2 regions of the Neorhizobium sp. DAR64872/K0K18 genome follow, and region 1 is predicted to be linked to the other one. Evidence: predicted binding sites of a transcription regulator. Region 1 holds the regulator's gene; the other holds the start of a gene.
The links. Region 1 encodes PhoB, which activates phosphate uptake and scavenging genes when phosphate is short. Its sites were predicted from a motif close to TGTCATNNANCTGTCAT; they were not measured.

Region 1 (14,820 bases):
GGAGAGTTTGAGGCCCTGCGCCTGATAGTTCGAGCCGAGGCCGGAGCCGTAGAGGCCCTGGGGTTCTTCCAGCATGTGTTCGTAGACGAGGCGACCGACGATCTGGCCGTCTTCGAGGATGAACGGGACCTCGTGGCTGCGCACCTCGAGGACGGCGCGGCTGCCGCGGCCGCCGGCGGCCTCGTGGCCGAAGCCGGGGTCGAAGAAGCCGGCGTAATGGACGCGGAATTCGCCGACCAGCGGGTCGAACGGCGTCATTTCGGCCGCATAGAGCGGCGGCACATGGACGGCCTCGCGCGAGACGAGGATGTAGAATTCATCCGGATCGAGGATCAGTTCGTTGCGGCCACGGCTGTGGATCGGCTCCCAGAAATCGAACAGATCGTGCTGGGCCTTCTTGTCGACATCGACGACGGCGGTGTGGTGCTTGCCGCGATAGCCGATCAGGCCATCCTTGTCGCCGGCAAGGTCGATGGACAGGGCTATGCCGCCGCCCGAAATGTTCGGCTGCGCGGCGGCGACCAGAGTTTCCGCCTCATGCAATGCCAAAAGCTCCGGCTCCTGCAGAAGGGCGTTGCCGACGCGGAAGCGGATCTGCGACAGGCGCGAGCCCTGGCGCACGACGATCGGGAAGGTGCGCGGGGAAATTTCGAGATAGAGCGGACCGCGATAGCCTGAAGGGATCTTGTCGAATTCCTGGGCCCGGTCGGTGATGACGCGGGTGAAGATATCGAGGCGGCCGGTGGAGCTTTTCGGATTGGCCGAAGCCGACATCTCGGCCGGCAGATCGAGGCTTTCCATCAGCGGCACGATATAGACGCAACCGGTTTCGAGGACGGCGCTTTGGGAGAGATCGATGACGTGCAGGCTGAGGCGCTCAAGCTTGTCGGACACGAGGCTCAATGGCCCCGGCATGAACGAGGCGCGCACGCGAAACGCCTTCTGGCCCAAGCGCAGATCAAGGCTCGCCGGCTGGATCTGGTCCTGATCAAGCGCCCTCTCGGACTTCAGCCGTCCTTGTTCGAAGAGCGCCGCAATGGCGCGGTCCGCCAGAATTCCCGTTTCGCGAGCCATCATGTCTCTTTCAGATTTTGGGGGCGACAAAACCAAATGCGGACCATTGACGCAAGCGGAAGCGAGGCGTAAGGCAGCTTTATCCCGTGGTGATTTGGCCGGTCGGCTTGCAGCCACGTTACCAAATGGCTAAAAAGACCGGGTTGAAAACCGGTCTGCGATTGCGGCCGGTTTTTTTGTATCACGAAGGTGATGAACACATGAGCAAATCCCCGAACAAGAACTGGCGCCCGGCCACCACGCTCGTCCATGGCGGCACGCTTCGCTCGCAATATGGCGAAATGTCTGAAGCCATCTACCTGACGCAGGGCTTCGCCTACGACAGTTCAGAAGCAGCCGAAGCCCGTTTCAAGGGCGAGGCCGACGGTTATATCTATGCCCGCTACGGCAGCCCCACCAACGACATGTTCGAAAAGCGCATGTGTGCGCTGGAAGGTGCAGAAGAAGCCCGCGCCACCGCCTCCGGCATGGCCGCCATCACGGCAGCGCTCATGTGCCAGCTTCGCGCCGGCGACCATATCGTGGCCGCCCGGGCCCTGTTCGGTTCCTGCCGCTGGGTGGTCGAGACGCTCGCACCGCGCTACGGCATCGAGTGCACGCTGGTGGACGGTCGCGACCTTGCCAACTGGGAAGCGGCCATCAAGCCGAACACCAAGGTGTTCTTTCTGGAGAGCCCGACCAACCCGACGCTGGAAGTGATCGACATCGCGGGCGTTGCCAAGCTTGCCAATCAGGTCGGCGCCCGCCTGGTGGTCGACAACGTGTTCGCAACGCCGCTCTTCCAGCGGCCGCTGGAACTCGGCGCCCATGTGGTCGTCTATTCCGCCACCAAGCATATCGACGGCCAGGGCCGCAGCCTTGCCGGCGTCATCCTTTCGGACCGCGAATGGGTTCTGGAGCACCTGCAGGACTATTATCGCCATACCGGTCCGGCAATGTCGCCGTTCACGGCATGGACCCTAATCAAGGGGCTGGAAACGCTGCCGATCCGCGTTGCCCAGCAGACGTCGAATGCGGCAAAGATCGCCGATTTCCTGGCCGAGCAGTCCAAGGTCGCGAAAGTGATCTATCCCGGTCGCAAAGACCATCCGCAGGCCGATATCATCGCCAAGCAGATGACGGGCGGATCGACGCTGGTCTGTTTCGAGCTGAAGGGCGGCAAGGAAGCGGCCTTCAAGCTGCAGAATGCCATGGAGGTGGTCACCATCTCCAACAATCTCGGCGACACCCGCTCCATCATCACGCATCCGGCAACGACGACGCACAAAAACCTCAGCGACGAAGCCCGTACGGAACTGGGAATTTCGCCCGGCACCGTGCGCTTTTCGGCCGGCATCGAGGATGCGGACGACCTGCTGGAAGATTTCGCGCAGGCGCTGAAGCAGATCTGATCGACTTTACGCCGAACGATGGGTAGACCCGGAACGCTCCGGGTTTACCATATCAGTTATCCCTATCATCAAGAACGCGACATTGCCTCAGATGCAAGCCGCGAGAATTCTTGACCTTTCTCCCCCACTGTACGATATCGGCACGATGAGCAATCTTGAGGTGCCAATGTACCGCGCCCGCACCAGAGACATAGACGTCGCCGTCGAGCCCTATTATCTCGAGGAGCAGTCGAGCCCCGAGGACAGTCGTTATGTCTGGGGATACCGGATCGTCATCGAGAACAAGTCCTCGATCAGCGTCACGCTCGTGCACCGCTACTGGAACATCACGGACGAAAACGGGATCGTCGACGAGGTCGACGGACCAGGCGTCGTTGGCGACCAGCCGCGACTGGAGCCGGGCGACAGCTATGAATATTCGTCCGGGTGCCCGCTCGACACGCCATCCGGCGTCATGTTCGGCACCTACGATATGAAGACGGACGAAGGCGAGACTTTCAAAGTCGACATTCCCGCCTTCTCGCTGGATTCACCAGGCGTCGTGCGCGTTCTGAACTGACCCGCAAAGCGGATCAGGCGCTTTCGAATTCTTCCGTCACGAACTTGTAGGTGGTCGAGCAGAACTCGCAGGTTACCGCGATTTCTCCATCTTCCACACTCGCGTGGATTTCTTCCGCAGAGAAGCCGTCCAGCACGCCCTTGATCTTGTCGCGCGAGCAGCTGCAGCGGTCGAACACCGTCTGCGGATCATAGACCCGCACGCCGCGCTCGTGGAACAGCCGGAACAGCAGCCGTTCGATCGCCACCTGCGGATCGGTCAGCTCGTCCGTATCGATGGTGCCGACCAGCGTGCTCGCCTCTAACCAGGCATCGTCCTCGACTTCGACGGCATCGCGTTCGTCACCGTCGCCGCCATGCAGGTCGGGCTGGCGCATGCGCTCAGGCGCCTGTGGAAGGAACTGGGCGACAAGTCCGCCAGCGCGCCAGTTGTGGCGCGGGTTGCCGTCCTCGTCGCGGTCGATGAGTTCGGCGACGGCGAGGCGAACCCTGGTCGGGATCTGTTCGGACTGGCGGAAGTAGACGCCGGCCATTTCTTCAAGCGACGAGCCGTCCATCGGAACGATGCCCTGATAGGGCTGCATGCCGCGGCCCTGATCGATCGTCAGCGCAAGAAAGCCATGGCCGAGCAGTTCGGCAGGCGAGATCTTGCCGTTCTCGACGGCTTCGGCCAGTGCATCCTCGTCGTAGCGGGCATAGGCGCGCAATGCATCCGGCGTGGAGAAATCGGCAACAAGCAGGTCGACCGGGCCGTCACCCTTGGTCTGCATGGTGAACTTGCCTTCGAATTTCAGCGAAGTGCCCAGCAGTGCAGTGAGCACGACGGCTTCCGCCAGCAGCCGTGCGACAGGTGCCGGATAATCGTGCCGTCCGAGGATCGCGTTGAGGAGTGGCCCGAGCTGGACCGCACGGCCGCGCACATCGAGGCCATCCACCTGGAAGGGCACGACGCGGTCGTCGCCGGCAAAATCGAGTTCGTTCAGTTCAACAGTCGCTTCCGCCATGAGTTAACTCCTTCGCGCCGGCGCTCTCAGTTCCTCGAACGCTTTTACACAAGCGCCAGCCGCAGCGGAACCGCCGGCCGGGGATTTGAGAACGTTGACGATATCGTGTTGAAGCGCCGCACTCGTTCGGCGGCGCGCTTTGAAAGCCGTCAGATGGTGGCGGCTCTCATCGAATTCAAGTCGGAAGCGCTTTCGATCCTCAGACGATGCCGAAGCACCAGGCAAGGATCGACTTCTGCGCGTGAAGACGGTTTTCCGCCTCGTCGAACACCACCGACTGTGGTCCGTCGATGACCTCGTCGGTGACTTCCTCGCCGCGATGCGCCGGCAGGCAGTGCATGAAGAGCGCGTCCTTGTTTGCCTGATCCATCAGCGCCTTGTTGACCTGATAGGGCTGGAAGATGTTGTGGCCACGCGCCTTGTGCTCCTGGTTCATCGACACCCACGTATCGGTGACGACGACATCAGCGCCGGTGACCGCCCGTTCGGCGTCGTGGCAGAGCATGATCTCGCCGCCATTGTTGCGGGCCCAGTTGAGGAACTTGTCATGCGGCTCGGAGCCCATTGGCACGGCCATGTTCATTTTGTAGCCGAACCGCGCCGAGCCTTCGACGAGCGAGTGCAGCACGTTGTTGCCGTCACCCGTCCAGGCGATGGTCTTGCCTTTGACAGGACCGCGATGCTCCTCGAAGGTCATCAGGTCGGCCATGATCTGGCAGGGATGGGTATCGTCGGTCAGCGCGTTGATAACAGGCACGGTGGCGTGCTCGGCCATTTCCCGCATGCGGTTGTGATCGGTGGTGCGGATCATGATCGCATCGACATAGCGCGACAGGACACGTGCCGTATCGCCGATCGTCTCGGCGCGGCCGAGCTGCATTTCCGTGCCGGACAGGAAGAGCGTCTCGCCGCCGAGCTGGCGCATGCCGACATCGAAGGAGACGCGGGTGCGGGTGGACGGCTTTTCGAAAATCATCGCCAACATCTTGCCGGCGAGCGGCTGGTCGCCCTTGCCGGCCTTGAAGGCCTGCTTGCGGCTTTTCGCGTCGTCGAGAATGGTGCGAAGATCCTCCGGCGAAACCGCCGAAAGATCCAGGAAATGCTTTGGTGATGCCATGCTATCGTCCCCTATCGAGGGGAACCGTCACCGGCACCCCTCATCGCGCTCAGGCTGTTTTCTTGAGTTCTGCCTCGGTCAGCTTTTCCGCTGCCCGTTCGATCCGTGCGAGCCCCTCGCGGGCTTCCTCCGCCGTGATCGTCAACGGCGGCAGAAGGCGCACGACGTTATCGCCCGCAGGCACCGACAGCATTTTCTCATCGCGCATTGCAACGACCAGATCGCCAGCTGGCACCCTTGCCTTGATGCCGAGCATCAGGCCTTCGCCTCTGATATCTTCGATCACATCCGGGAAGCGATCCTTCAGGCTTGCCAGTCCCTGGCGGAACACGAGCGCGACATCGCGGACGTTTTCAAGGAAGCCATCGGCGAGCACGACGTCGAGCACTGCGTTGCCGCAGGCCATGCCAAGCGGATTGCCGCCATAGGTCGTGCCGTGGATGCCGGGCTTCATGCCGGAAGCAGCCTCTGCGGTCGCAAGGCAGGCGCCGAACGGGAAGCCGCCGCCGATGCCCTTGGCAACAGCCATGATATCAGGCGTGATGCCTGTCAGTTCGTGGGCGAAGAACCGGCCGGTGCGGCCAACCCCGCTCTGCACTTCGTCGAGGATCAGCAGCAGACCCCGGTCGTCGCAGATGCGACGCAGCTCGCGCAGGAATTCCTTGTCCACGACGCGCACGCCGCCCTCGCCCTGGATCGGCTCGATCAGCAGCGCGCCGGTGTTATCGTTTATCGCAGCATTGAGGGCGTCGAGATCACCGAACGGCACCTGATCGAACCCTGGCGCCTTCGGGCCGAAGCCTTCCATGTATTTTTCCTGACCACCGGCGGCGATCGTCGCGATGGTCCGGCCGTGGAAGGCACCTTCGAAGGTGATGATGTGGAATTTCTCCGGATGCCCCTTGGAGAAATGATAGCGACGCGCCGTCTTGATGGCGGTCTCAAGCGCTTCGGCGCCGGAATTGGTAAAGAACACCTTGTCGGCGAACGTGGCATCCACCAGACGGCGGGCCAGACGCTCCTGCTCCGGGATCTCGTAGAGGTTGGAAAGGTGCCAGACCTTGTCGGCCTGCGACTTCAGCGCGTTTACCAGATGCGGATTGGAATGACCGCAGGAGGTGACGGCAACGCCTGCCCCGAAATCCAGATATCGCTCGCCACCTTCCGTCACAAGCCATACGCCCTCGCCTCGATCAAAGCGCAAAGGTGCCCGGGCAAACGTGTCGTAAAGTGCGGCTTCAGCCATGGCGACATCACTCCTCTGGGTAGGTTCCGACCCCCCTCTCCAGACCTCTCCGGAGACCGGGAATGCGGCCTGAAAAATCAAAAATGCCGCCCACCGGGCGGCGCGGGCACTATCATGGCTAAGTGCCTCCATGTCAACAAAACTTGGTGTTTTATAGGGCTTCCGGGGCATATGCCGCGATGCAACCTGATGCTGTATTGCGGCATTTCGGTCTGTGACAAAAATGACTCTTGAGGGCAGCAAGTTGGGGAAAACCGCGAAATCGATTCGCGGCGATTCGAGCGACTCTTGCCACGGAGTCAGCCACACACTAGGTTAATCCTCAATTACTAGAACGCATGCGGCGGAACTAGTCACCTCGAAGCATAGATTGCGTGGGTGCGGCGGATTTATTTCGCCGCAGAGGTGAACGGATTCTGTCTGCCAGCAACGTTCAAAGGCGGAGAACGGCATGAACTGGACTGATGAGCGCGTCGAGCGACTTAAAAAACTATGGTCGGAAGGTCTCAGCGCCAGCCAGATTGCAGCCCAACTTGGAGGCGTAAGCCGCAATGCCGTGATCGGCAAAGTGCACCGTCTCAACCTTCCGGGTCGCGCCAAAGCAGGCGGTTCGGCGTCGGCCAATCGCCCGGCATCCAAGCGCCCAGCGCCCGCAGCTCCGCGCGCGCCGAGCTTTGCCGGACGCGACACAGCCCGTCCCGCAGCACGGACGGTGGGTGCAAACGCACTCAAGGAAGATCAGGACGTCAACGTCGCCGAACCGGTGAAATACACCGCTTCCGGCAGCGTCGTTGTGCCGATCTCGCGCCGTCTGTCGCTGACGGATCTCACCGAGCGCACATGCAAGTGGCCGGTTGGCGATCCGCTGACGGACGACTTTCATTTCTGCGGTTGCGATGCGCAGGATGCGTCGCCCTATTGCAAATATCACGCGAAGCTTGCCTACCAGCCGGTGCACGAGCGCCGTCGTCCGGCTGCTCGCGCGTCCTAAGTCAGGCGGCTGCGGAAACAAGATCGAAGGCGGGCTCTGGCCCGCCTTTTGCGTTTTCGGCATGGCTGACTTGCGCTGAAAAAACTTGCCTCGCACTCCCTGGGCTCCTATTTCGGCCTCGAGAGAGGACGACCTCCCCCTGAATGGGCATAACGCCGGGACGACCCGGCATGAACCTCACCTAAAGGGGAAGATCATGCGCTCGATAAGAGACCGTATTCGCCACGCCATCAGCTTTGAAATCATCGGGCTTCTGATGATGGTGCCGCTCGGCGCTTTCGTCTTCGACATGCCGGCCGAACATATGGGCATTGTCGGCGTCGTGTCTGCGACGGTCGCGACCGGCTGGAACTACCTCTACAATCTGGGTTTCGACCGCTTTCTGCAGGCGCGACGGGGTACGACGCTAAAGACGCCTGCCTTGCGCATTGCTCATGCGGTGCTGTTCGAAATCGGTCTGCTGGTCGTGCTGATGCCGTTTATCGCGTGGTATCTGCAGATTACCCTTCTCCATGCGCTGACAATGGATATCGCGATCGCGCTGTTCTACGTGGTCTATGCCTATCTCTTCAATCTTGGCTACGACAAGCTGTTCCCGCTGCCGGAATGGAAGACCCAGGAAGCCGCCTGACCATCAGAGTTTCGGACGGTGCGATACGCCAGTCCGATGGAAGCCTGAATGTCTCGGCAAACCCGATCTCTCCGGCGCGCGTGATCCGCAGGGCCCGGGTTTCCTCCCGGCGACCGATCCAGCCGACGGCGAGTGCGCGGGACAGCAGCGCTCCGCCCAGCTGTCCCGCCAGATGCGGCCGCCGCTCGCTCCAATCGAGGCATGTCCGGCACAGAGGGCGTTTCGAGCGGGTCAGCTGGTCGAGATCGATCCCGAAATCACAAAAGAACCGTCTGCCCTCGTCGGTGATCAGGCCTGCTCCATCGCCGAGCAGCAGATAGCCGTTGCCGGTCAGGGAGTCGGCGAGCGCGATGGCGAGGCGGCCTGCCATGTGATCGTAACAGGTGCGGGCAAGCCGTAACGCCTCGTCTTTCGGGCCGACAGGATGATGGCGCTTCGGCCCATCCGCGGCGACTGCCATCAACGCGTGGATCACGTGCGCGACTTCCGGAGAGGCAAGCCGGTAGTAGCGGTGCCTGCCCTGCTTCTCGACTGCGATCAGATGCGCCTTGGCCAGTTTGCCGAGATGGCCGCTGGTTGTCTGCGCGGTGACGCCGGCATGGCGTGCCAGTTCGCCCGCCGTCAGCGCCTGGCCGCCCATCAGCGCGGACAGCATGTTGGCGCGCGCGACATCGCCGATCAGGCTTGCAACTTCCGCAATCGTATTTCCTGAAACCATATTGGACATGATCCAGTTCTAGCACCGGAAAACTTTGCCGTCAGCGATCAACGGTTCGGCCGTCGCCGAAGCATTTCTTTTCCTCTCTCCGCTAAGAGCGGGCGGAGATTGCATGGATGGGGATAGGAACTGGAATGGCGGACACCAAAACAAGCATGGCAACGGATCTGTTGCTGCTCCTCACGCTCGCGACGCTTTGGGGCGCGTCCTACACGCTGATCAAAGTCGGTGTGGAGACGATTTCGCCTGTCACCTTTATTGCCGTCAGAACACTGGTCGCCGGGCTCATTCTCGCTGCGGCACTACGCCTTCGCGGATTGAAGCTGCCGACCGACCGGCAGACCTGGAAGCTTTTCACGGTTCAGGCCTGCCTCAACAGCGCGGTCCCCTTCACCCTCATCGCCTGGGCCGAACAGACGACCGATGCGGGCCTTGCCACCATCTTGAGTTCAACGACGCCGATCTTCGCCTTTCTGTTGACGGCGCTGATCACCCGCCATGAAAGCGTCTCTGCGGCCAAGCTGTTTGGAGTTGCCGCAGGCATTGTCGGCATATGCCTGATCGTCGGCATGGAGGCGCTTGCCGGCTCGGGCGAGAACCTCTGGGCGCAACTCGCCATCGTGGCGGCGACGATCTGCTATGCGGCGGCTGCCATCTTCGGCAAGAATTTTAAAGGATTGGACCCGATGATGCCCGCCGCGGGATCGCTGATTGCAGGGGCGGCCATCCTCATTCCCGTGAGCCTCGTGGTCGATCGGCCCTGGACGCTGACGCCCAGCGCCGATTCCATGCTCGCCCTGTTGGCGCTGGCGGTATTTTCGACGGCGCTGGCCTTCGTCATCTATTTCCGGCTGGTCCAGACGCTGGGCTCCGTCGGCACGACGGCGCAGGCCTATCTGCGGGTGCCGATCGGCGTTGGCATCGGCGTCGTGTTTCTCGGCGAAACACTTGCCTCGACAGCCTGGCTCGGTCTCGCCTGCGTCGTGACCGGCGTGATTGCCATGACGCTGCCGGCTAGGAGACGCGGTGCTCAGGCTTCCATCGAGTAGCCGGCACCGCGGACCGTGCGGATGACGTCCTGCATGTTGGAAAAGTTGAGCGCCTTCCGGAGGCGCCCTACATGCACGTCGACGGTACGCTCGTCGACATAGATGTCATGGCCCCAGACGCCGTCGAGCAGCTGCGAGCGCGAAAAGACGCGGCTGGGCGAGGCCATCAGGAATTCCAGAAGTCTAAACTCTGTCGGCCCGAGGCGAACTTCGCGGCTCTTGCGGTGAACGCGATGGGTTTCGCGATCGAGTTCGATATCGCCGCATTTGAGGACGCTCGAAAGCACCTCCGGTCGGGCACGGCGCAGCATCGCCTTGACGCGGGCCATCAGCTCCGGTGTCGAAAACGGCTTGACCACATAGTCGTCTGCGCCGGTGGCAAGCCCGCGAACGCGCTCGCTTTCTTCGCCGCGCGCCGTCAGCATGATGATCGGCAGGCGTTCCGTCTCCGGCCGCATACGCAGGCGACGGCAGAGTTCGATGCCTGAAACGCCCGGCAGCATCCAGTCGAGAATGAGAAGATCCGGAACGCGCTCCTGAAGCCTGATTTCCGCTTCGTCACCGCGAAGCACGGTATCGACCTCGTAACCCTCGGCCTCCAGGTTATACCGAAGGAGGACGCTGAGGGCCTCTTCGTCTTCCACGACTGCGATCTTCGGCTGCATTCCGACTTGCTCCGTCACTCGTCCCGAACTGCACTTAGATCCGCCAGATCCGCTCGCGCTGCTTCAGGTCATTGGTTTTGGCAGTTATCGTCCCGAAACCGGCGGGCGATTTCGGGCGAGCTGCATCATGTCCCGGCGGAGCCGAGCATGTTGGACGTATCGTCTTTCGGACGTTCGCCCTCCGGCTGTGCGCCGGTCGCGATGTAGTAGATGGTCTCGGCGATATTGGTCGCGTGGTCGCCGATGCGCTCGATGTTCTTGGCGCAGAACAGGAGATGGGTGCACGTGGTGATGTTGCGCGGATCCTCCATCATGTAGGTGAGGAGTTCGCGGAACAGCGAGGTGTACATCGCGTCAATCTCTTCATCGCGCTGGCGGATGATCTCGGCTTTTTCCGCAGAGCGGTTGGCGAAGACATCAAGAACGTCCTTGAGCTGCACCAGCGCCAGTTCGGAAAGATGCTCCAAACCACGGGCGAGCTTGCGCGGGACGCCTGTTCCCTGCACGGCGAGCACGCGCTTGGCGGTGTTCTTACCAAGGTCGCCGACGCGTTCCAGGTCTGCTGCGATGCGCAGCGTGCCGATGATCTCGCGAAGGTCGGCCGCCATCGGCTGACGCTTGGCGATGGTGACGATCGCCTTGTCCTGGATATCGCGCTCGGCATGGTCGAGAATGACGTCGTCCGAGATGACCTTCTGGGCCAGTGCGGAGTCGGAGTTGACGAGCGCACGCACGGCATCACCGCACATCTGCTCCGCCAGGCCGCCCATTTCGGAGATCCGGCGGTTCAGGTATTTCAGTTCCTCGTCATAGGCCGAGAGAATATGGGTCGAAACCATGTGTCTGATCCTTGATGTCTGCAGTTGCGGCTGACGGGCTCTGCGCCCGCATCAGCCGAAGCGGCCCATGATGTAATCCTGGGTGCGCTGGTCATCCGGATTGGTGAACATCTTGTCGGTATCGTTTTCCTCGACCAGATGGCCGAGATGGAACATTGCCGTGCGCTGTGAAACGCGGGCTGCCTGCTGCATCGAGTGGGTGACGATCACGATCGTGTAGTTGGCGCGCAGTTCGTGGATCAGTTCCTCGACCTTGGCCGTGGCGATGGGGTCGAGTGCCGAGCACGGCTCGTCCATCAGAATGACTTCAGGCGAAACGGCGATCGCACGGGCGATGCAAAGGCGCTGCTGCTGACCGCCGGAAAGGCCGGTACCGCCTTCATGCAGGCGATCCTTGACTTCTGCCCAGAGGCCGGCGCGCTGCAGGCTTGCCTCGACAATCGCGTCCATTTCCGTCTTGCCGCGGGCAAGGCCGTGGATGCGGGGACCGTAGGCAATGTTCTCGTAGATCGACTTCGGGAACGGGTTCGGCTTCTGAAACACCATGCCGACCCGGGCGCGCAGCTCCACGACGTCGATTTCCTTGTCGTAGATATCGTCGCCGTCGAGCGTGATCTTGCCGGTGACGCGGCAACCCTCGATCGTGTCGTTCATGCGGTTCATCGTGCGCAGGAAGGTGGACTTGCCGCAGCCAGACGGACCGATCAAAGCAGTGACGGTATTTTGGCGGACATTCAGGTTCACGTCATAAAGAGCGCGCTTGTCACCGTAATAAACGGAGACATCCTTGCCGATCATCTTATATGCAACGTCGTTCATTTTCTTGACCAGCGCCTTCTCAACTGCAGCTTCTGACATCATGTTCATTGCTTCCCCCTTCCTCTACCAACGCCGTTCGAAGCGGCGTCGCAAGAGAATTGCGCCAACATTCATCAAGATCAGGAACAGGAGCAGGATCATGATCGCTCCCGAGGTTCGTTCAACGAAGGCGCGTTCCGCCTCGTTGGCCCACATGTAGATCTGTACCGGCAGTGCCGTCGACGGATCCATCGGCGTGGTCGGATAGTTTGCCACGAAGGCGACCATGCCGATCAAGAGAAGCGGCGCGGTTTCGCCGAGCGCGTGCGCCAGGCCAATGATCGTACCGGTCAGGATACCGGGCATGGCAAGCGGCAGGACGTGGTGGAAGATGGTCTGCATCTTCGAGGCACCGAGCCCAAGCGCTGCGGCGCGGATCGACGGTGGCACTGCTTTCAGCGCCGCGCGGGTGGCGATGATGATGGTCGGAAGCGTCATCAGCGTCAGAACCAGGCCGCCGACCAGCGAGGCCGAGCGCGGTAGGCCCATGAAGTTGATGAAGACCGCGAGACCGAGGAGACCGTAGACGATCGACGGGACCGCTGCGAGATTGTTGATGTTGACCTCGATCAGGTCGGTGAACCGGTTCTTCGGGGCAAACTCCTCAAGATAGATCGAGGCTGCGACGCCGATCGGCAGAGACAGGACGAGCACGATCAGCATCATGTAGAAGGAGCCGATCAGAGCGACGCCGACGCCGGCTGCTTCCGGACGGCTGGACGCGCCGTTGAAGAAAATGCCGGTGTTGAATTCCTTGGCGAGCGCACCGCTGTCGGTCAGCTGCTTCATCCATCCGACCTGCTGGTCGGACACCTTGCGGCTGGTTTCCGCCACGTCGAGATTGATCTGGCCTTTCACGGCGCTGTCGATATCGCCGGCCGCCAGGAGCGAAACCGTCTGGGTCGTGCCGATGATCTCAGGATCGGAAACGACCATATCGCGCAGCTGGCCACGAACGCCGTCCGAAATCATCTGGTTGACGGCACGCAGACCCTGGCGATCGTTTTCGGCGACGCCCAGAACCTTCGCCAGCGCATTGCGGGCGACGATCGGGTAGTTGGCCGTCATCAGCTTGGCCGGATCCGTAGCCCGCACATTATCCTTGTCGATGATCTGCTGCGAGAACTCGACAGGGATGGTGATCATCGTCTGCTGAAAGGCGGTATAGCCCTTCGAGACGACCGACCACAGAAGGAGCATCAGGAACAGGATGCCGAACGAGAGAGCAGCGATGCCATAGGCACGAAAGCGGCGCTCGGCGGCGTAGCGGCGTTTGATACCGATATCGCGACGGGCAGGCTTGGCCAAGACGCCGGCGGTGGAGGAAACCACGTCGGTCATTCGTACTGCTCCCGGTATTTGCGCACGATGTAGAGCGCGTAGATGTTGAGGCAAAGCGTGATCGCAAACAGCGTGATGCCGAGTGCGAAGGCGACGAGCGTCTGCGGCGAGGTGAATTCAAGGTCGCCCGTCAGCTGGCTGACGATCTTGACGGTCACCGTCGTCATCGGCTCGAACGGGTTGAGCTGCATGCGGGCGGCGACACCGGCGGCGAGCACCACGATCATGGTTTCGCCGATGGCGCGCGAGGCGGTCATCAGGAGGGCGCCGACGATGCCCGGCAGGGCTGCCGGCAGGACGACCTTCTTGATGGTTTCGGACTGGGTGGCGCCGAGACCGAGCGAGCCGTCACGAAGCGTTCCCGGCACGGCGGTGATGATGTCGTCCGACAGCGACGAGACGTAAGGGATCAGCATGATGCCCATGACGAAGCCGGCAGTGAGAACGCTCTGTGCCTGGATGAAGTTGGCGTAATCGCCTGTGACAAGGCCGTTCAGCTGCGAAGACAGGTCGCGCAGGAATGGGCCGACCGTCGTCAGGGCAAAGAAGCCGTAGACGATGGTGGGAATGCCGGCGAGAACTTCGAGCAGAGGCTTTGCCACGGAGCGGACACCGCGGGAGGCGTATTCCGACATGTAGATCGCGGAAAACAGACCGCTCGGGACGGCAACGAGCATGGCGACGAAGCCGATATAGAGTGTGCCGAGAAGCAGCGGGATAAGGCCGAACTGACCAGCCGAGTCCGTGGCGCCGGCGGCCGCAAAGCGCGGATCCCACACGGTGCCGAAGAAGAATTCCCACGGCGGGATGCTGGTGAAGAAATGGGTCGCTTCCGTCAGCATCGAGGCGACGATGCCGACCGTCGTCAGGATCGCGATCGAGGATGCGACGACGAGGCTGGCGAGGATCACCTTCTCGACACGGTTGCGAGCCCGAAACCGCGGCGCGATGCGCGTGTAGGAAAAGCCGGCGCCGATCAGGGCTGCCAGAAGGACTACCGCGGTCATAACCCAGTTGCTGATCTTGGTCATGACGTTGAGATCGCCAGCGGACTCGACCATGTATGGTTCGGGGTCGCCGGCAAGCGGGACGCCCTTAGCGCCAAGCGCTGCGCGCAGTTCGACGGGATTTCCGCCGATGCGCTCGATCTCGTCCAGGCTCAGTACGTTCATGCCGCGCGCAAGCGAGCTTACCATGCCGAAGGAGAGACCCTGTTCGGCCGGCGAACGCGCCTTTACGTCTTCAGGAAAGCCATCGAGGACAGTGGAGTTGATATAGAGGGGGCTGACGACCAGCCACGCGGCCAGGATGAGAACCGACGGCAGAACGGCGCAGAGT
Region 2 (14,820 bases), 1.2 Mb from region 1:
GTGCGCGACGGAAAGATTTTGTACTCGTGCAATGTGGGGTCTGCATTGAGCGTCGTGAAGATCGGCGCCAGTCTTTGTGCCCAGTCCTCGATGCCTTGCTCGTCGCCGATCAGGTCCTGGCGCACTTCGAGCAGGGTGTGCGGAATGCCCGGGATCATGCAGTGCCGGTACATGGTGTCGCCCCTGAGTGCGCCGTCATAGGGTTCGTTGTCGCCGACGACGATATCGCCGGGAAGGCGAAGCTGCTCGATCAGCGGCACCACGACCCGATCGTCGGTATCCCACAGTACGCCTGCATGCCAGGGCCGCGGCGTTTCGCGCCAGAACGGCGTGAAGGAATGCAGCGACAGAACAAGCGGTGCCCGGCCGGACGCGCTGGCCCTTGAAATCGTCTGTTCGACGGCGCGGTGATAGGGCCGGTGGTAGGTGGTAAGCCTGAAATCCCATTCTTCCTGGGTGATCGGGTGGTTGCCGGAAACGATGGCGCCGTCGGAGATCTTCATGATCAGCGTCGGATCATCTTCGCCGCGGTTCGGATCGATCAGCAGGCGGGAAAAGCAACCGAGCACGGCCGGCACGTTCAGAATGTCGGCCAACCGGCGGGTCAATCCCTCGATGCCGATATCGAAGGCGATGTGGCGCCGGAATGCGTCCTCTGGCAGGCCAAGATCGCCGTAGCGGGCGGGCAGGCGGTTCATTGCGTGGTCGGCGAGAAGAACCATCCCGCCGTCATAATCGCCGTCTATGATTTCGAACGGTTGGAAGTCGTCTGTGTCCATCGGGGCTTGTACCATTGTTTTGCGCAGCCTGTCCCGGTGATATCTCGGCCGTTTCCTGCCATGGTCGCCGCGGACAAGGCAAGCGGCCCCCGGCGGGCGTTCAGAATATAATCGATTAGATTGCGTTGACTTTCAAACCCTGCCGCGCGAGAAAGTGCATCACGAATAACCATGGAGTCCTGACGGAAACCGTGTCGAAAAAATCCCTTAGAACATATCTTTCCGCCCTGTTTTCTGTGCCTGCCGTGGCATCCGCGCTCTGCGTCAGTGCGCCGCTGTTGATGGCGTCTCCGGCACTTGCGGATTTCCGCGTCTGCAACGGAACCCAGAACCTCGTCGGCGTGGCGATCGGCTACCGTGCCAAGGATGGCTGGAACACCGAAGGCTGGTGGCAGGTACCCGCATCAACCTGCGCGACGCTGATCGAAGGCGAGCTGCAGTCCCGCTATTATTATCTGTATGCCGAGGACGCGGCCCGCGGCGGCCGCTGGACCGGCGGCGTCAACATGTGCGTTGCCGAGAACGAGTTCAAGGTCGTCGGCGTCGACGACTGCTTCACCCGTGGCTTCCAGCGCATGGGTTTCAAGGAATATGACACGGGCCGTCAGGGCAGCTGGATGGTCCAGCTTTCAGACACGTCCGGATCCCAGGAAGGCCAGAATTGATGAGGCGATACCGCAAAGTTAAGATCCTTGCCACACTCGGCCCGGCATCCTCCGACGAGGAGATGATTGCCAAGCTGCACGAGGCAGGCGCGGATCTTTTCCGCATCAACATGAGCCATTCGAGCCATGAGATGATGCGGACGCTGATCGAGCGTATTCGCTCCGTCGAAAAGAAGTCCGGTCGCCCGATCGGCATCCTCGCCGACCTCCAGGGTCCGAAACTGCGCGTCGGCAAGTTTGCCGATACCAAGGTGACGCTGGTCCCAGGCCAGACGTTTACACTCGACAATAACGAGGCTCCCGGCGACGAGAACCGAGTCTTCCTGCCGCATCCCGAAATTCTCGAATCGGTGAAGGTCGGCGATCGCCTGCTGATCGATGACGGCAAGCTGGCGCTGCGGGCCGAAAAGGTTGACGGAACGTCGATCACCTGCACCGTCGTGGCCGGCACCGGCATTTCCGACCGCAAGGGTGTGAGCCTTCCCGATACGCTGCTCGCCGTTGGCGTGCTCACCGACAAGGACCGCGCCGATCTCGATGCCGTGCTTGAGACCGACGATGTCGACTGGGTCGCTTTGTCCTTCGTTCAGCGCCCGGAAGATCTAGCCGAAGTTCGCAAGATTGCCCGCGGCCGCGTCGGCATCATGTCGAAGATCGAAAAGCCGCAGGCACTCGAGCGGATCGACGAGATCATCGATCTCTCCGACGCCGTCATGGTGGCCCGTGGCGATCTTGGCGTCGAAATGCCGATCGAGGCGGTCCCCGGCATCCAGAAGCAGCTGACACGCGCATGTCGCCGCGCCGGCAAGCCGGTCGTGGTCGCGACCCAGATGCTGGAATCGATGATCAGCGCGCCGGTTCCGACCCGCGCCGAAGTTTCCGACGTCTCGATTGCCGTGTTCGAAGGTGCCGATGCGATCATGCTGTCGGCCGAATCGGCGTCCGGTCAGTATCCGGTCGAAGCCGTTTCGATGATGGCGTCGATTGCCCGCAAGGTGGAAGACGATCCGCTTTATCCGAGCATCATCTACGCGCAGCGCGCGACGCCGGAAGCAACCGGTGCCGACGCAATCTCGCTTGCTGCCCGCCAGATTGCAGAGACGCTGCGGCTTGCCGTGATCGTTACCTACACATCGTCGGGCACAACAGGCCTTCGCGCTTCGCGCGAGCGTCCGAACGTTCCGATCCTGGCACTGTCGCCGAGCGTCAAGACCGCGCGTCGACTGTCGATCGGCTGGGGCATGCACTGCGTCGTCACCCACGACGCGACTGACCTCGACGACATGGTCAACAACGCCTGCCGCATCGTCGCCTCCGAAGGCTTCGGCAAGCCAGGCGACCGGATCATTATCTCGGCCGGCGTGCCACTGGGCACACCGGGCGCCACCAACATGCTGCGCATCGCCTATATCGGCGCAGATGGACAGAGTGGGGTGTAAACCCGCTTTCAACAGTGCGAAATATGAAAGGCCGTCGGAGTGATCCGGCGGCCTTTGTCGTTTCAGGTCTTCTCGATCGAGAAATCCATGTCCGGCATGGGCTCGTCGACCACCTGCGCCAGTCGCGCCTCGACCCTGCGGGCAACGGACTGCAGGTCGCGGTGGTGGCCTGCGAGCTTTTCGATCCCGGCTATGGCGAGATCGGTCGCGAGGTAATCCGGCTTGTGGCCGAGGCCGCGGATGACGACCAGTTCGGCACCGGCGACGGCGGCCGTCAGCGCCTTCGCATGGATATCCATCGAGACGATCTTGTCGCTGTCGCCGTTGATTATCAGCGTCGGTGCGGTGATCTCGCTGTAGCGCGGTGCGACCCTGGTGACGTAGTCGTTGAGATTGGCGACGTCGATCGCGTTGTTGCGGAAGTTCTCGGGCCGCAACACCAGTGCGGTGGCGCCGCCGTCCAGATAGCGGTCCGGACGGGGGTTGGGATGGAAGACGGCATGGGTTGCCTTCTCCATCAGCACCAGCCCGGCAGGCAGCGCCAGGAAGCGGGTAAACAGGCGTCCGAGATAAGGGCGGGCTGCCAGATTGTAGTACCAGTCGACGCCGCCCGGCCATGGATGGGTGGCAGGCGCAAGCAGAAGCAGGCCCGCTGTCTTTTCCGGGTGGTAAAGCGCGAAGGATGTGGCGATCGCGCCCCCGAAGGAGTGACCGACGATGATTGCCTTGTCGATGCCGTAACGATCCATCAGGCGCGCAATCGTGTCGGCCTGGCCATCCGGGAAACCGTTCTCTTCTCCGCCACGCTCGGAATAACCGTGACCTGGACGGTCGACGAACAGCATTTCGGCGCGCCCTTCTAGCGGTCTGCGGAACGCTGCTTCCTGGTCCTTCAGATTGCCGCTGGCGCCGTGGATGAAGACGATCGGGGGAAGGTCGCCCTCGGCTGGTGCTGCGACGTGAAGGGCGTTGATGCGGATATCGCCGAGATCGGTAAGTTCACCGTCGTTCGGCAGGTTGGCCTCGATCGCTTTCGCCTTCCAGGCCGTGAAGCCGAAGCCGAATGCGATGAGAGACAAGATGAGAGGTACAATCCCCATGGCGGCCCATCAGGTTCGGTTGCCGGCGATCTTTTCGGATAGCTTGGTCACAGCCTCCTGCGCCTCGCGATCGGCGGGGTAGATGTCGAGATAACGCTCCCACGCATTCAGCGCCTGGCTGTCCCGTCCGGCTTCGGTGAGGATTCCGGCAAGACCGGCCAGCGCGCCGAAATGGCGAGGCTCACGCTTCAGCACTTCGGCAATATCGGCCATCGCCTTGCGCTGGTCGCCCATCGCGTAATGCATTGTGGCGCGGCGGTTCCAGCCTTCGACATAGGCGGGATCGATGAGAGTGACGCGGTCGAGGAAGTCGAGGGCGGCGGCGTTGCGCTTTTCCTTGGCGGCCGTGGCCGCCCAGCCCATCAGGAGATTGACTGTGGGACTGCCCGACTCACCCATGTTCATGGCGATCTGCGTGGCGATGCCGCGCGCCTTTTCCGGATTGCGCTCACGTTTCAGCGCCGCAAATAGCGGGTCGACCCTGGCGTTGAGAGGCTGGCCGGCATTCGGTGCTGCCTGCGTACCTCCCTGCGCCGGACTTTCCAGCGGCGGAGCGGGAGGCATCGGTTGGGATGGCGGCATGGGCTGGGGCAGCGTCTGCGCAAAGGCAGGCGCCGCAACACACACAGCAAGGATCACGAAGCTTGAACGAAAATAGCGCATGCGGATAAAGTAATCCGCATGCGCCGAAGGTCAAACCCGAAATTTCACGCTACCGACAATTTGATCGTCTCAGGCGTGCCCGGACAAAACGTCGATATCAGCGCAAATCAGCCCTGGCGGGCCTTGAAGCGCGGGTTCTGCTTGTTGATGATGTAAACGCGGCCCTTGCGGCGAACCAGACGGTTATCGCGATGACGAGCCTTCAGCGCCTTGAGCGAGTTCTTGATCTTCATTGTACTGGTCCAGAAGTCTGTGGGCTCAAAGAGCCGCTTGTCTCTATCAATCGAAAGCGTGCCGCCTATCTGTCGACGAGGGGCGCGCTCAGGTTGGCGTGCAGATAACCCGTGGCTGGATGCGTGTCAACCTTGTGACGCACTTTATGACCGGGTTTTCCGCCCCTTCAGCTCCGTGACATGGCCCATTTTCCGGCCCGGACGGGATTCTGTCTTGCCGTAGAGGTGGACCAGCACGTCGGGCCTGGCGAGCCAGCCGGGCACGTCGAGGATGTCGTCGCCGATCAGGTTGGTCATCACGCAATCGGAATGACGGCGCGGATCGCCGAGGCTTGCGCCGGCCACCGCGCGGATATGCTGCTCGAACTGCGAGACCACGCAGGCAGCCTCTGTCCAATGACCGGAATTGTGCACGCGCGGTGCGATCTCGTTGGCAATCAGGGTGCCATCGGCCATCACAAAGAATTCCATGCCGATCACGCCGACATAGTCGAGGGCAGCGAGGAGCTTTTCGGCGGCACTGCGCGCGGTCTGCGCGGTCGTGTCTGGAATGGTCGCGGGCAGGGTGGAGGTATGAAGGATGCCGTTGCGGTGGATGTTCTCGGCCGGATCGTAGCAGGAGACCGTGCCATCCTTGGCGCGCGCGGCGATAATCGAGATTTCGCGCTCGAAGGGCACGAAGCTTTCGAGAACCATCGGCACCGAGCCGAGGTCCGCATAAGCGCCGTCGGCCTTGTCGTCGCTGGAGCGGAACACGCGCTGGCCCTTGCCGTCGTAGCCCATGCGGCGGGTCTTCAAGACACCCTTGCCGCCGAAGTCTGCAAGCGCTGCTTCGAGATCGGACTGGCTGTCGACGGAATGAAACCTTGCGGTCTCGATGCCGCAGCCGTTGAGGAACTGCTTTTCAACAATCCTGTCCTGCGCCACTTCCAGGGCCTTGGCCGGCGGGTAGACTGGAACCGACTGCTGCAGGAACTCGGCTGCCTCGACCGGTACGTTTTCGAATTCGTAGGTCACGACGTCGCAGCGGCTGGCGAGATCGGCCAGCGCCGTCCTGTCGTCGTAGGCCGCCGTGATCTGTTCGTTCGCGACCTGGGCGGCCGGGCAGTCGGCCTGCGGCTCAAGGATGATGATGAGGTAGTTCAGGCGTGCGGCAGCGATCGCCAGCATGCGGCCGAGCTGGCCGCCGCCGATTATGCCGATGGTGCGGATCGTCATGATGTTTCTCAGGGTGCTTCGTCGATGGGATATTCGGCGACCGATGCGGTGTGGTGCGCGCGATAGGCGTCGAGCCGGTCGGCAAGGTCATCGTCGGAAAGGGCAAGCACCGCTGCAGCAAGAAGGGCGGCATTGATCGCGCCGGCTCGGCCGATGGCCAGCGTGCCGACGGGAATTCCGGCCGGCATCTGGACGATCGAGTAGAGGCTGTCGGTGCCGCTCATCGTTTTCGACTGGACGGGCACGCCGAACACCGGAAGCGGCGTCAGGGCCGCCGTCATGCCCGGCAGGTGGGCAGCGCCGCCGGCACCGGCGATGATGACCTTGAAGCCCTCGTCGCGGGCGCTCTTGGCGAATTCGTACATCCGGTCCGGCGTGCGGTGTGCCGAGACGATCCGTGCTTCGTAACCGATGTCGAGCGTATCAAGCGTGTCGGCGGCGTTCTTCATGGTCTCCCAGTCGGACTGGCTGCCCATGATGATGGCGACTGCGGGTCTTTCTGACATTCCAGGCCCTTTAAGGTGAACTCAAGCGATGATGTCGGGAATGATCTGGTCTTCGATCTGGGTCATCCGGTCCTTGATGGCCAGCTTCTTCTTCTTCATGCGCTGGATGCGAAGAGCCTCACAGCCGACCTTGATCATGGCATTGATCGCGGCGTCGTAATCTTCGTGTTCCTGGCGAAGTTTCGCGAGTACCAGCCGGTTATCCGCCTGTTCCTGATCACGCATGCTCAGTCCCCATTCTTTACGCCGGCTTTTTGCAAACCCCGGCTTCATCCGCAAGCTCCTACCATCAAACCGCGTTAACTGGAAGTTAGCCGACGCCACGAATTTGCCGCTGAGAGACCATGATTTCTCCTTCGACAAAGCGGACCAACCGTGTCACACTTCTGTTGCAAACCTGAAGCCTTGGCTCAGAGGAGTGCCAAGGCAGGTACCTAAGGAAGGAACATGCCACATGACCGTCCAGGCGCATATCGCATCGCTTGAAAAGAAGCACGGCGACCTCGAAGAGGAACTCCAGTCCGTTCTCGCATCTCCATCCGCCGACGATCGTGAGATCGCAGAGCTCAAGCGCCGCAAGCTGCGCATCAAAGACGAGGTGGAGCGGTTAAAGACCGACACCCGTCATTAGGCGATCAAAAGCGCCACGCGCCTCACGTACATTCGTGAGAGGGTGCCCACAGCGGCACGATAAATTCCAAGACTAAAAGCAACAGTTCTGGTCGTAACGTCACAGTCGCGGCCAGAATTCACGTCCAGAACTGGTCGAGCCACAGGTTGAGCCGGGTGAAGCCGCTGCCGTTCACGGCATAGATGCGCCGCGTTCCCTCTGGTGTGACAGTCACGAGATCGCTGTCCAGCAGTGCTTTCAGATGCTGCGAGACGGCCGGCCTGCTGATCGGCAGTCCTTGTGCAAGTTCATTCACGGTTTTCGGCGCGCGTCTCAGCTCTTCGAGGAGATGGCGCCGGTTCGGGTCGGCAATGGCTGAAAACGGATCGAGTGTCATCGTTTGAAGCTAAGCATAACTTGACGAAGCATCAACCGTTTTCGTGTCTCGCGACCGGCGGAAGGCCTTATTGTAATTGGGTTTTTTATGATGTTCGGATGGACCGGTCAGATCGGCAGGCCGTCCCACAGAAGCTTTACGCCGGCAACGAGAGCGAGCGCGTAGGTCATCGGATAGAACACTTCCGACTTCAGATGCTTGACGATCGCGGCACCGAGCATGGTCGAGACCAGGGCTGCCGGCAGCAATGTCGCCGAGATCGTCAGGTTTTCGGCCCCCAATGCGCCAAGAAGGAAATAGGGGATGATCTTGACGGCGTTGACGATGGCGAAGAAGCGGATGCTGGCCCCGGTGTATTTCTTCGGATCCAGCTTCATCGGCAGAACGTAGATCTGGAAGGGCGGGCCTCCGGCATGCGCCACGAAACTGGCATAGCCCGACAGCGCGCCCCAGAACGTGGCGGCCGCCGGACGATGCGGCAGTGCGGCGGCCGGACGGTTCTTATCCGGGCCGTAGACCTGCCAGAAGTAGCGGAGGGCGAAGAAGATGGTTGCTGCCGCAATGACGATCCGCAATGCGTCGTCGGAGACATAGGCCGATGTTGCCCAGCCGAGCGCGATGCCGATGACACCGCCCGGCAGGATCATCAGCAGGGTTTTACTGTCGTTGAAATGGCGCCAGGACCAAAGCGCCACGATATCCATCAGGATCAGGATCGGCAGGAAGATCGCCGCCGCTTTGACCGGGTCGACGGCAAGCGACATCAGCGGCATGCCCATCAGGCCGATCGCGCCGCCAATGCCGCCCTTGGAAAGCCCGACCAGCATCACGGCGGGCACCGCTGCTGCAAAGAAGGCGAGGCTGAGCGTATCGGAGGAAAATATGTCTGGCATGGGCACTTCAGGCTTGCACCGTTGAGGCGGGCAGATGGGATGAGCGGTTGATTGCGCAATCCTTCCGGTCTATCGAATCATTCAAGAGAAAACGAGTGCGGATCGCCGGGTTGCGGTTCGCTGCATGGGAAGAAACATGAAGAAACAGGAAGAGCGTTGCCGTCTGGTGCTGATCGTGCCGCAGGATGCGGATGCGAAAGCGCAGGCGGACCGGTTGGAGAAGGCGCTTGCGGGCGGCGATGTCGCCTCGGTGATCCTGCCGCAATACGATGAAGACGATACCGCGTTCCAGGACCGCGCCCAACTCATGGTGCCGATGATCCAGGCTGCGGGTGCCGCAGCGCTGATCGCCGGAGACAGCCGCGTCGCAGGTCGCGTCAAGGCAGATGGCCTGCATATGGCCGGTTCGATGGAAGAGCTGGAAGAAACGATCGAGAAATTCAGCCCGAAGATGATCGTCGGCGCCGGTGGTGCATCCGAGCGTCACACGGCGCTCGAAGTGGGCGAGCGCCGCCCCGACTATATTTTCTTCGGCAAGCTCGATGGCGACATCAAGCCGGAGGCGCATCCGAAGAACGTCGCGCTTGCGGAATGGTGGGCTTCGATGGTGGAAATTCCCTGCATCGCCATGGGCGGCACGGACATTTCCTCGGCGCTCGAGGTTGCCGAAAACGGAGCGGAATTCGTGGCTTTGAGACTGGCTGTCTTCGATCATCCCGAAGGACCGCAGGAAGCAGTTCGACTGGTCAACGCCGATCTGGACGAAAAAGCGCCACGGTTTGAGGCTTGATGGTCTCTATGCCATCGATTCGTCGCGCCTCATCCACCGTCCTGATGCTTGCCGCCAGCCTTTCCGCGTCGGCCGTCTTGCCGCATTCGGCAATTGCGCAGGTGCAGCAACCCGGTGCGGTGGAGCAGGAGGGGCCGACGGCGGCGCAGTCGCGTCAAGTGGTGACGAGACCGGTCGCGCCGGATGCAATGGGCGTCGAACGCGGTGCACAGCCCGATGGCATCGTGCCGTCCGCCGGTGTCGAACTCTATCAGCGCATGGGCGTGACCTTGCCGCCACTGCCGCCGGAGAAGCCCTATACGGGCCCGATCGACGAGGCCTATGGTGCGTTCCAGCGCGGCTTGTACGTCAAGGCGCTCGATGTCGCACTGAAGCGTGCGTCGGCCGGCGATGCGGCGTCGCAGACGCTTGTCGCCGAAATGATGAGCAAGGGGCTCGGCATCAACCGCGACGCAAAGACCGCGGCCTTCTGGTACGGGCAGGCTGCCGAGCGCGGCGATCCTGCCGCCATGTTCCAGTATTCGCTTCTTTTGATGAGCGGCCGTTACGTGCCCGCCGACAAGAAGAAGGCCGACGACTATATGCGCAAGGCGGCGGAAGCCGGCAATTCATCGGCGCAGTTCAACTGGGGCCAGATCCTGGTGTCGGACAATCCCGGCGATAAAGGTTTCAAGCTGGCGTTGCCCTTCTACGAGCGGGCGGCAAAGCAGGGCGTGGCGGATGCGCAATATGCGGTGGCCCAGCTCTACGTGAACATGAAGGGCGTGCCCGAGGAGAAGAAGGCCGAGGCTCGCCGTTGGCTGGAGCGCGCGGCGAAGGCCGGGTTCGACACGGCGCAGCTCGACATGGGCATCTGGTTCGTCAACGGAGTCGGCGGCGAACGCAACTACGACAAGGGCTTCGAATGGCTGCGGATTGCGGCCCATCGCGGCAATGTGGTTGCCCAGAACAAGCTCTCGCATCTCTATATCGAGGCGCTGGGGACACGACCGAACCCGGTCGAGGCCGCCAAGTGGTATGTGCTTTCAAGGCGTGCCGGGTTGCAGGATGCGGCGCTTGAGGATTTCTACCTCGGCATCAACGACGAGCAGCAGCGCCAGGCGATCGACGCGGCGAACCGCTTCCGCCGCCAGTAGTCAACCGCCAGTAGTTCAAGTGGTCAGGCGGTTGCCTTCATCGCCGCCAGCGTGAACAGGGCGTGGCGGATGATAAAGCCGTGGGCAAGCGCCAGGATCAGCAGCGTTACCAGCCAGACGATCAGGTAGATGCCCGGCGAGGCCTTGATACGGCCGCCCATGCGGGGGCCAAGTGCGAACATGGCTGTCACGAAGAGCGCGCAGGCCGGCAGAAGCAGCAGCGCGATCATGGCCGGTGCCGTGCTGGTCGGTGTGCCGGTCAGGGTGAAGTGGATCGGCAACTGGGTATCGGCCGGCAGCGCCGAGATCAGACCCAGCGACAGCATGGTCATCACGCCCACAAGTCCGAGGCTGATGCCGAATGGCAATGCGATCTTCACGGTGATACTCCTAAAATCTCGATAGCCGGCGTTCTGGCAGATCGCAGGCAGGCGGGCAATGTCGCATTTTGTCCGTTCACGCGGGCTTTGTCGGCTTCGACTTGAATTTCCCTTGGTTTTGTGGTCTTGAACCGGCCAATCAAGACAATTCGCCACAGACACGTCCCGGCTGATGCATGTTCGGGACCATACGATCAGGATTTCCCGCATGGCCCGCTCAGCCCTTCTCAACGTCATGGTTCAGGCCGCCCTCAAGGCTGGCAAGTCGCTCTCCAGGGATTTCGGCGAAGTTCAGAACCTGCAGGTTTCGGTCAAGGGACCGGGCGATTTCGTGACCCAGGCGGATCTCAAGGCGGAAAAGATCGTCCATGACGAGCTGATGAAGGCGCGCCCGACCTACGGCTTCCTCGGTGAGGAAAGCCAGGAGGAGAAGGGCACGGACGGCGCCCATCGCTGGATCGTCGATCCGCTCGACGGCACGACCAACTTCCTGCACGGCATTCCGCAGTTCGCGGTGTCGATCGCGCTGGAGCGCAATGGCGAAATCGTCGCCGGCGTGATCTTCAACCCGGGCACCGACGAACTCTATACGGCAGAAAAGGGCGGCGGCGCGTTCCTGAACGACCGTCGCATTCGCGTTGCCGCACGCCGGGTCCTGTCCGATTGCGTGGTTGGTTGCGGCGTGCCGCATCTCGGCCGCGGCGATCACGGCAAGTTCCTGGTCGAACTGCGCCATGTGATGGGCGAAGTGGCGGGCGTTCGTCGCCTTGGCGCTGCGTCGCTTGATCTTGCCTATGTCGCTGCCGGTCGCTTCGACGGTCACTGGGAAATTGGTCTTTCGCCGTGGGACATTGCTGCCGGCCTCGTCCTCATCCGCGAAGCGGGCGGCTTTGTCAGCGACATCAAGGGCTCGACCGACATGTTCGGCACCAAGAGCATTGTTGCCGGCAACGAGCTGATCCAGAAGGCGCTGCTGGAAGTTTCCAATCGTCCGGTTCCGTCGCGCTGATTGCTGATGCGGTGACGGCCGGAGTGCTGCTTGTCATTTGAAATGGCGAGGAAAAAACTTCGGCTTGTCCCGGTCTTTGCACCGTGGCGACACTTCAATTCGTCGCAATTTTGCTCTAGCCTCCGCGCGACGCGACCCAGAGGCGAGGCTTATTATGGCGAATGCGACAGTGGACGATCTGGACGAAACTGAAGCTAACCGCCGCCGTTTTACCGAAAAGCTTTCCAACCCGGCTTCCTTCCTCTGGACGATGCTGATCTTCCTGATCATCGTCGGTTTTGTCTGCTCGATCCTGTACCGCCAGGCCGCACAAGCGTTCCAGACCAATCCGGGTCTGAACGGTCTGATCCTCGGCGTCCTGTTGATCGGTATCGTCCTGGTTTTCCTGCAGGTCATCGGCCTCATTCCGGAAGTGCGCTGGTTCAACTCGTTCCGCGCTGCCGGCACCGTCGACAAGGTGGGCCGCGAGCCGAAACTTCTGGCGCCGATGCGCTCGCTGATCGGTGGTCGCCGCAAGACGGCGCTTTCGACCGCAACCTTGCGCTCCATTCTCGATTCGATCGGCACCCGCCTCGACGAATCTCGGGATACGTCCCGTTACCTGATCGGGCTCCTGGTGTTTCTCGGCCTGCTTGGCACGTTCTGGGGCCTGATCGGCACGATCGGCTCGATCAGCGACGTCATCGGTGCGCTCGATCCGGGCGCCGGCGGCTCCAACGACATTCTGTCGGCTATCAAGACCGGTCTTGCGCAGCCGCTTGCCGGTATGGGCACGGCGTTCTCCTCGTCGCTGCTCGGCCTCTCGGGCTCGCTGATCCTCGGCTTCCTCGATCTCCAGGCAGGACGTGCCCAGAACCGGTTCTATACGGAACTCGAAAATTGGCTCTCATCGGTGACCGATACGGGATCGGACGCGCCGGTTGCGGCGGCAGGGCTTTCAGCTGGTTCCTCTGGCGAATTCAAGACGCTTGCCGACGAGCTGCGCAAGATTGCGGCGGCTCAGGGCAGAACCGGCAGCGGTGATGTCCAGCAGAACGAGAAGTCGCTTGCTGCCATGGCAAACCTTGCCGAAGGCATTCAGGGGCTGGTCAAGAACATGCGCAACGAGCAGCAGATGCTGCGCGACTGGATCGAGGCGCAGCAGGAAGAATCGAAGGCCCTGCGGCGCACGCTGGACCGGCTCTCCGACAAGATCGGTCAGTCCGACAAGATCGGGAGCAAGTAGACCATGGCGCTGGGCAAGAACCGTCGCCGCCAGCACGGCGTGGACTACTGGCCGGGCTTCGTCGACGCGCTGACCACGCTTTTGATGGCGATCATGTTCCTGCTGACGGTGTTCGTGCTGGCGCAGTTTCTGCTCACCCGCGAGATTTCCGGTCGCGACGAGGTTCTGAACCGGCTGAACAGCCAGATCGCGGAACTGACAGAGCTTCTGGCGCTGGAAAAGGGCAACAATCAGGATATCGAAGACCAGCTCGCCAACCTGCAATCGTCGCTGGCGGTTGCTGAAAGCGACCGGTCGCGGCTGCAGCAGCTTCTCAACCAGGGCAGTGGTGCAAGCGACGCGGCCAATTCCCGCGTGACCACTCTGACGGGTGAACTCTCCAACGAGCGGCAGGTTAGCGCCCGGGCGATGAGCCAGATCGAGCTTCTCAACCAGCAGATCGCGGCGCTGCGGGCCCAGATCGCCGCCGTCGAACAGGCGCTGCAGGCGTCGGAAACGAAGGACGCCAACTCGCAGGCGCAGATTTCGGATCTTGGTCGTCGCCTCAACGTGGCGCTTGCGGCCCGCGTACAGGAGCTCAATCGCTACCGCTCCGACTTCTTCGGGCGTCTGCGTGAGATTCTCTCCGATCGCGAAAACATCCGCATCGTCGGCGATCGGTTCGTGTTCCAGTCGGAAGTTCTCTTCCCGATCGGCGGCAACGAACTCGATGCTGCCGGTCTCGTGGAGATGGACAAGCTTGCCGCCGCACTGCTCGATCTCGCCAAGGAAATTCCGGCCGAGATCAACTGGGTGCTGCGGGTCGACGGACATACGGACAACGCGCCGCTTTCCGGCACCGGGCGCTACCGCGACAACTGGGAGCTTTCGTCTGCGCGCGCGACGTCCGTGGTCAAGTATCTGATCTCGAAGGGCGTGCCGGCCAACCGCCTGGTGGCCGCGGGCTTTGGCGAGTTCCAGCCGATCGCGGCTGGCGATACGCCGGATGCTAGAAACCAGAACCGCCGCATCGAACTGAAGCTTACCGAACGCTGACATGACCTACAGCAAACCCGACATCGACGCGATCGCCAAGGCGGTGGCAGATACGCCTCGCCGCGACAATACCGCCTATCACGAGGCGATGGCGCAGGCGCGGCGGGCGTTCGAGGAGGCGCAGGCTGCGTTCGGCGAGCAATCGGTGCAGCTGAAGATGAAGACCAAGATCAAGCGCAACGGTGATCATGTCGTCAAATGGACGTTCAAACGCGCGAAGTGATCAGGTGCCGACGTTTTTGTGCATAGGCGGAGTGGCCGGATAGCGGAATCCCAGCCGGTCGAGGCCGCGGCGCACTTCCGGAGCGGCCATGAACAGTTTCCACAACAGACCCGAGCGGTGGTTCTCGATCATCGCGACGATCGGACCCTGGTCGATAGCGATGTAGGTCGATGCGACCCAGCCTGTCTTCGGCGCAAACGCGTCGGCGAAGCCGAAGCGGTTGACCAGCCGTCCGTTCTCGTAGGCAAGGAGCGCGCGCAAGGCTTCTTCCGCATGGCCGGGCACGAAAGGAAAGCTCGACAGTGCTGCAGACGGTGCAATCGCGCCGAAATCGACCAGCGGCGAATTGGCGGCGTAGCCGGCCTGGGCTTCCGATGCCGTCAGGCCCCAGACGCCGGCTGCGGCATATTCCGGCACCGTCAGGCAATAGGCGCGATTGATCCGTGAATGCGCGACCGCCTGGCGCCAGTAATCGGCGTAGCGATCGGACAGGCCGCGTGGATTGAGCGCACAGAAGGA

Region 2: ACQY1P_RS18595 (YdcH family protein) is a predicted target of PhoB. The motif match lies at 6,980-6,996, and genes of this name have one in related genera.

What each region holds. Positions count from the first base shown of each region.
Region 1 is NZ_CP191446.1:371,755-386,574, reverse strand. It holds gene ACQY1P_RS07350 (2'-deoxycytidine 5'-triphosphate deaminase) at 1-1,077, opposite strand, end outside; SAM riboswitch at 1,151-1,228, shown strand; gene ACQY1P_RS07345 (O-succinylhomoserine sulfhydrylase) at 1,275-2,465, shown strand; gene apaG (Co2+/Mg2+ efflux protein ApaG) at 2,632-3,024, shown strand; gene ACQY1P_RS07335 (Hsp33 family molecular chaperone) at 3,038-4,027, opposite strand; gene argF (ornithine carbamoyltransferase) at 4,227-5,144, opposite strand; gene ACQY1P_RS07325 (aspartate aminotransferase family protein) at 5,194-6,390, opposite strand; gene ACQY1P_RS07320 (GcrA family cell cycle regulator) at 6,842-7,381, shown strand; gene ACQY1P_RS07315 (PACE efflux transporter) at 7,578-8,012, shown strand; gene ACQY1P_RS07310 (ArsR/SmtB family transcription factor) at 7,951-8,739, opposite strand; gene ACQY1P_RS07305 (DMT family transporter) at 8,865-9,779, shown strand; gene phoB (phosphate regulon transcriptional regulator PhoB) at 9,761-10,444, opposite strand; gene phoU (phosphate signaling complex protein PhoU) at 10,570-11,283, opposite strand; gene pstB (phosphate ABC transporter ATP-binding protein PstB) at 11,335-12,150, opposite strand; gene pstA (phosphate ABC transporter permease PstA) at 12,166-13,482, opposite strand; gene pstC (phosphate ABC transporter permease subunit PstC) at 13,479-14,820, opposite strand, start outside.
Region 2 is NZ_CP191446.1:2,646,981-2,661,800, reverse strand. It holds gene ACQY1P_RS18640 (N-formylglutamate amidohydrolase) at 1-779, opposite strand, end outside; partial or broken gene ACQY1P_RS18635 (DUF1036 domain-containing protein) at 1,070-1,444, shown strand; gene pyk (pyruvate kinase) at 1,444-2,883, shown strand; gene ACQY1P_RS18625 (alpha/beta fold hydrolase) at 2,946-3,983, opposite strand; gene ACQY1P_RS18620 (tetratricopeptide repeat protein) at 3,993-4,646, opposite strand; gene ykgO (type B 50S ribosomal protein L36) at 4,754-4,879, opposite strand; gene ACQY1P_RS18610 (5-(carboxyamino)imidazole ribonucleotide synthase) at 5,024-6,097, opposite strand; gene purE (5-(carboxyamino)imidazole ribonucleotide mutase) at 6,106-6,603, opposite strand; gene ACQY1P_RS18600 (YdcH family protein) at 6,625-6,828, opposite strand; gene ACQY1P_RS18595 (YdcH family protein) at 7,058-7,234, shown strand; gene ACQY1P_RS18590 (ArsR/SmtB family transcription factor) at 7,353-7,610, opposite strand; gene ACQY1P_RS18585 (sulfite exporter TauE/SafE family protein) at 7,718-8,503, opposite strand; gene ACQY1P_RS18580 (thiamine phosphate synthase) at 8,640-9,293, shown strand; gene ACQY1P_RS18575 (tetratricopeptide repeat protein) at 9,302-10,429, shown strand; gene ACQY1P_RS18570 (hypothetical protein) at 10,453-10,809, opposite strand; gene ACQY1P_RS18565 (inositol monophosphatase family protein) at 11,018-11,818, shown strand; gene ACQY1P_RS18560 (hypothetical protein) at 11,973-13,043, shown strand; gene ACQY1P_RS18555 (peptidoglycan -binding protein) at 13,047-14,078, shown strand; gene ACQY1P_RS18550 (hypothetical protein) at 14,080-14,301, shown strand; gene ACQY1P_RS18545 (glucoamylase family protein) at 14,302-14,820, opposite strand, start outside.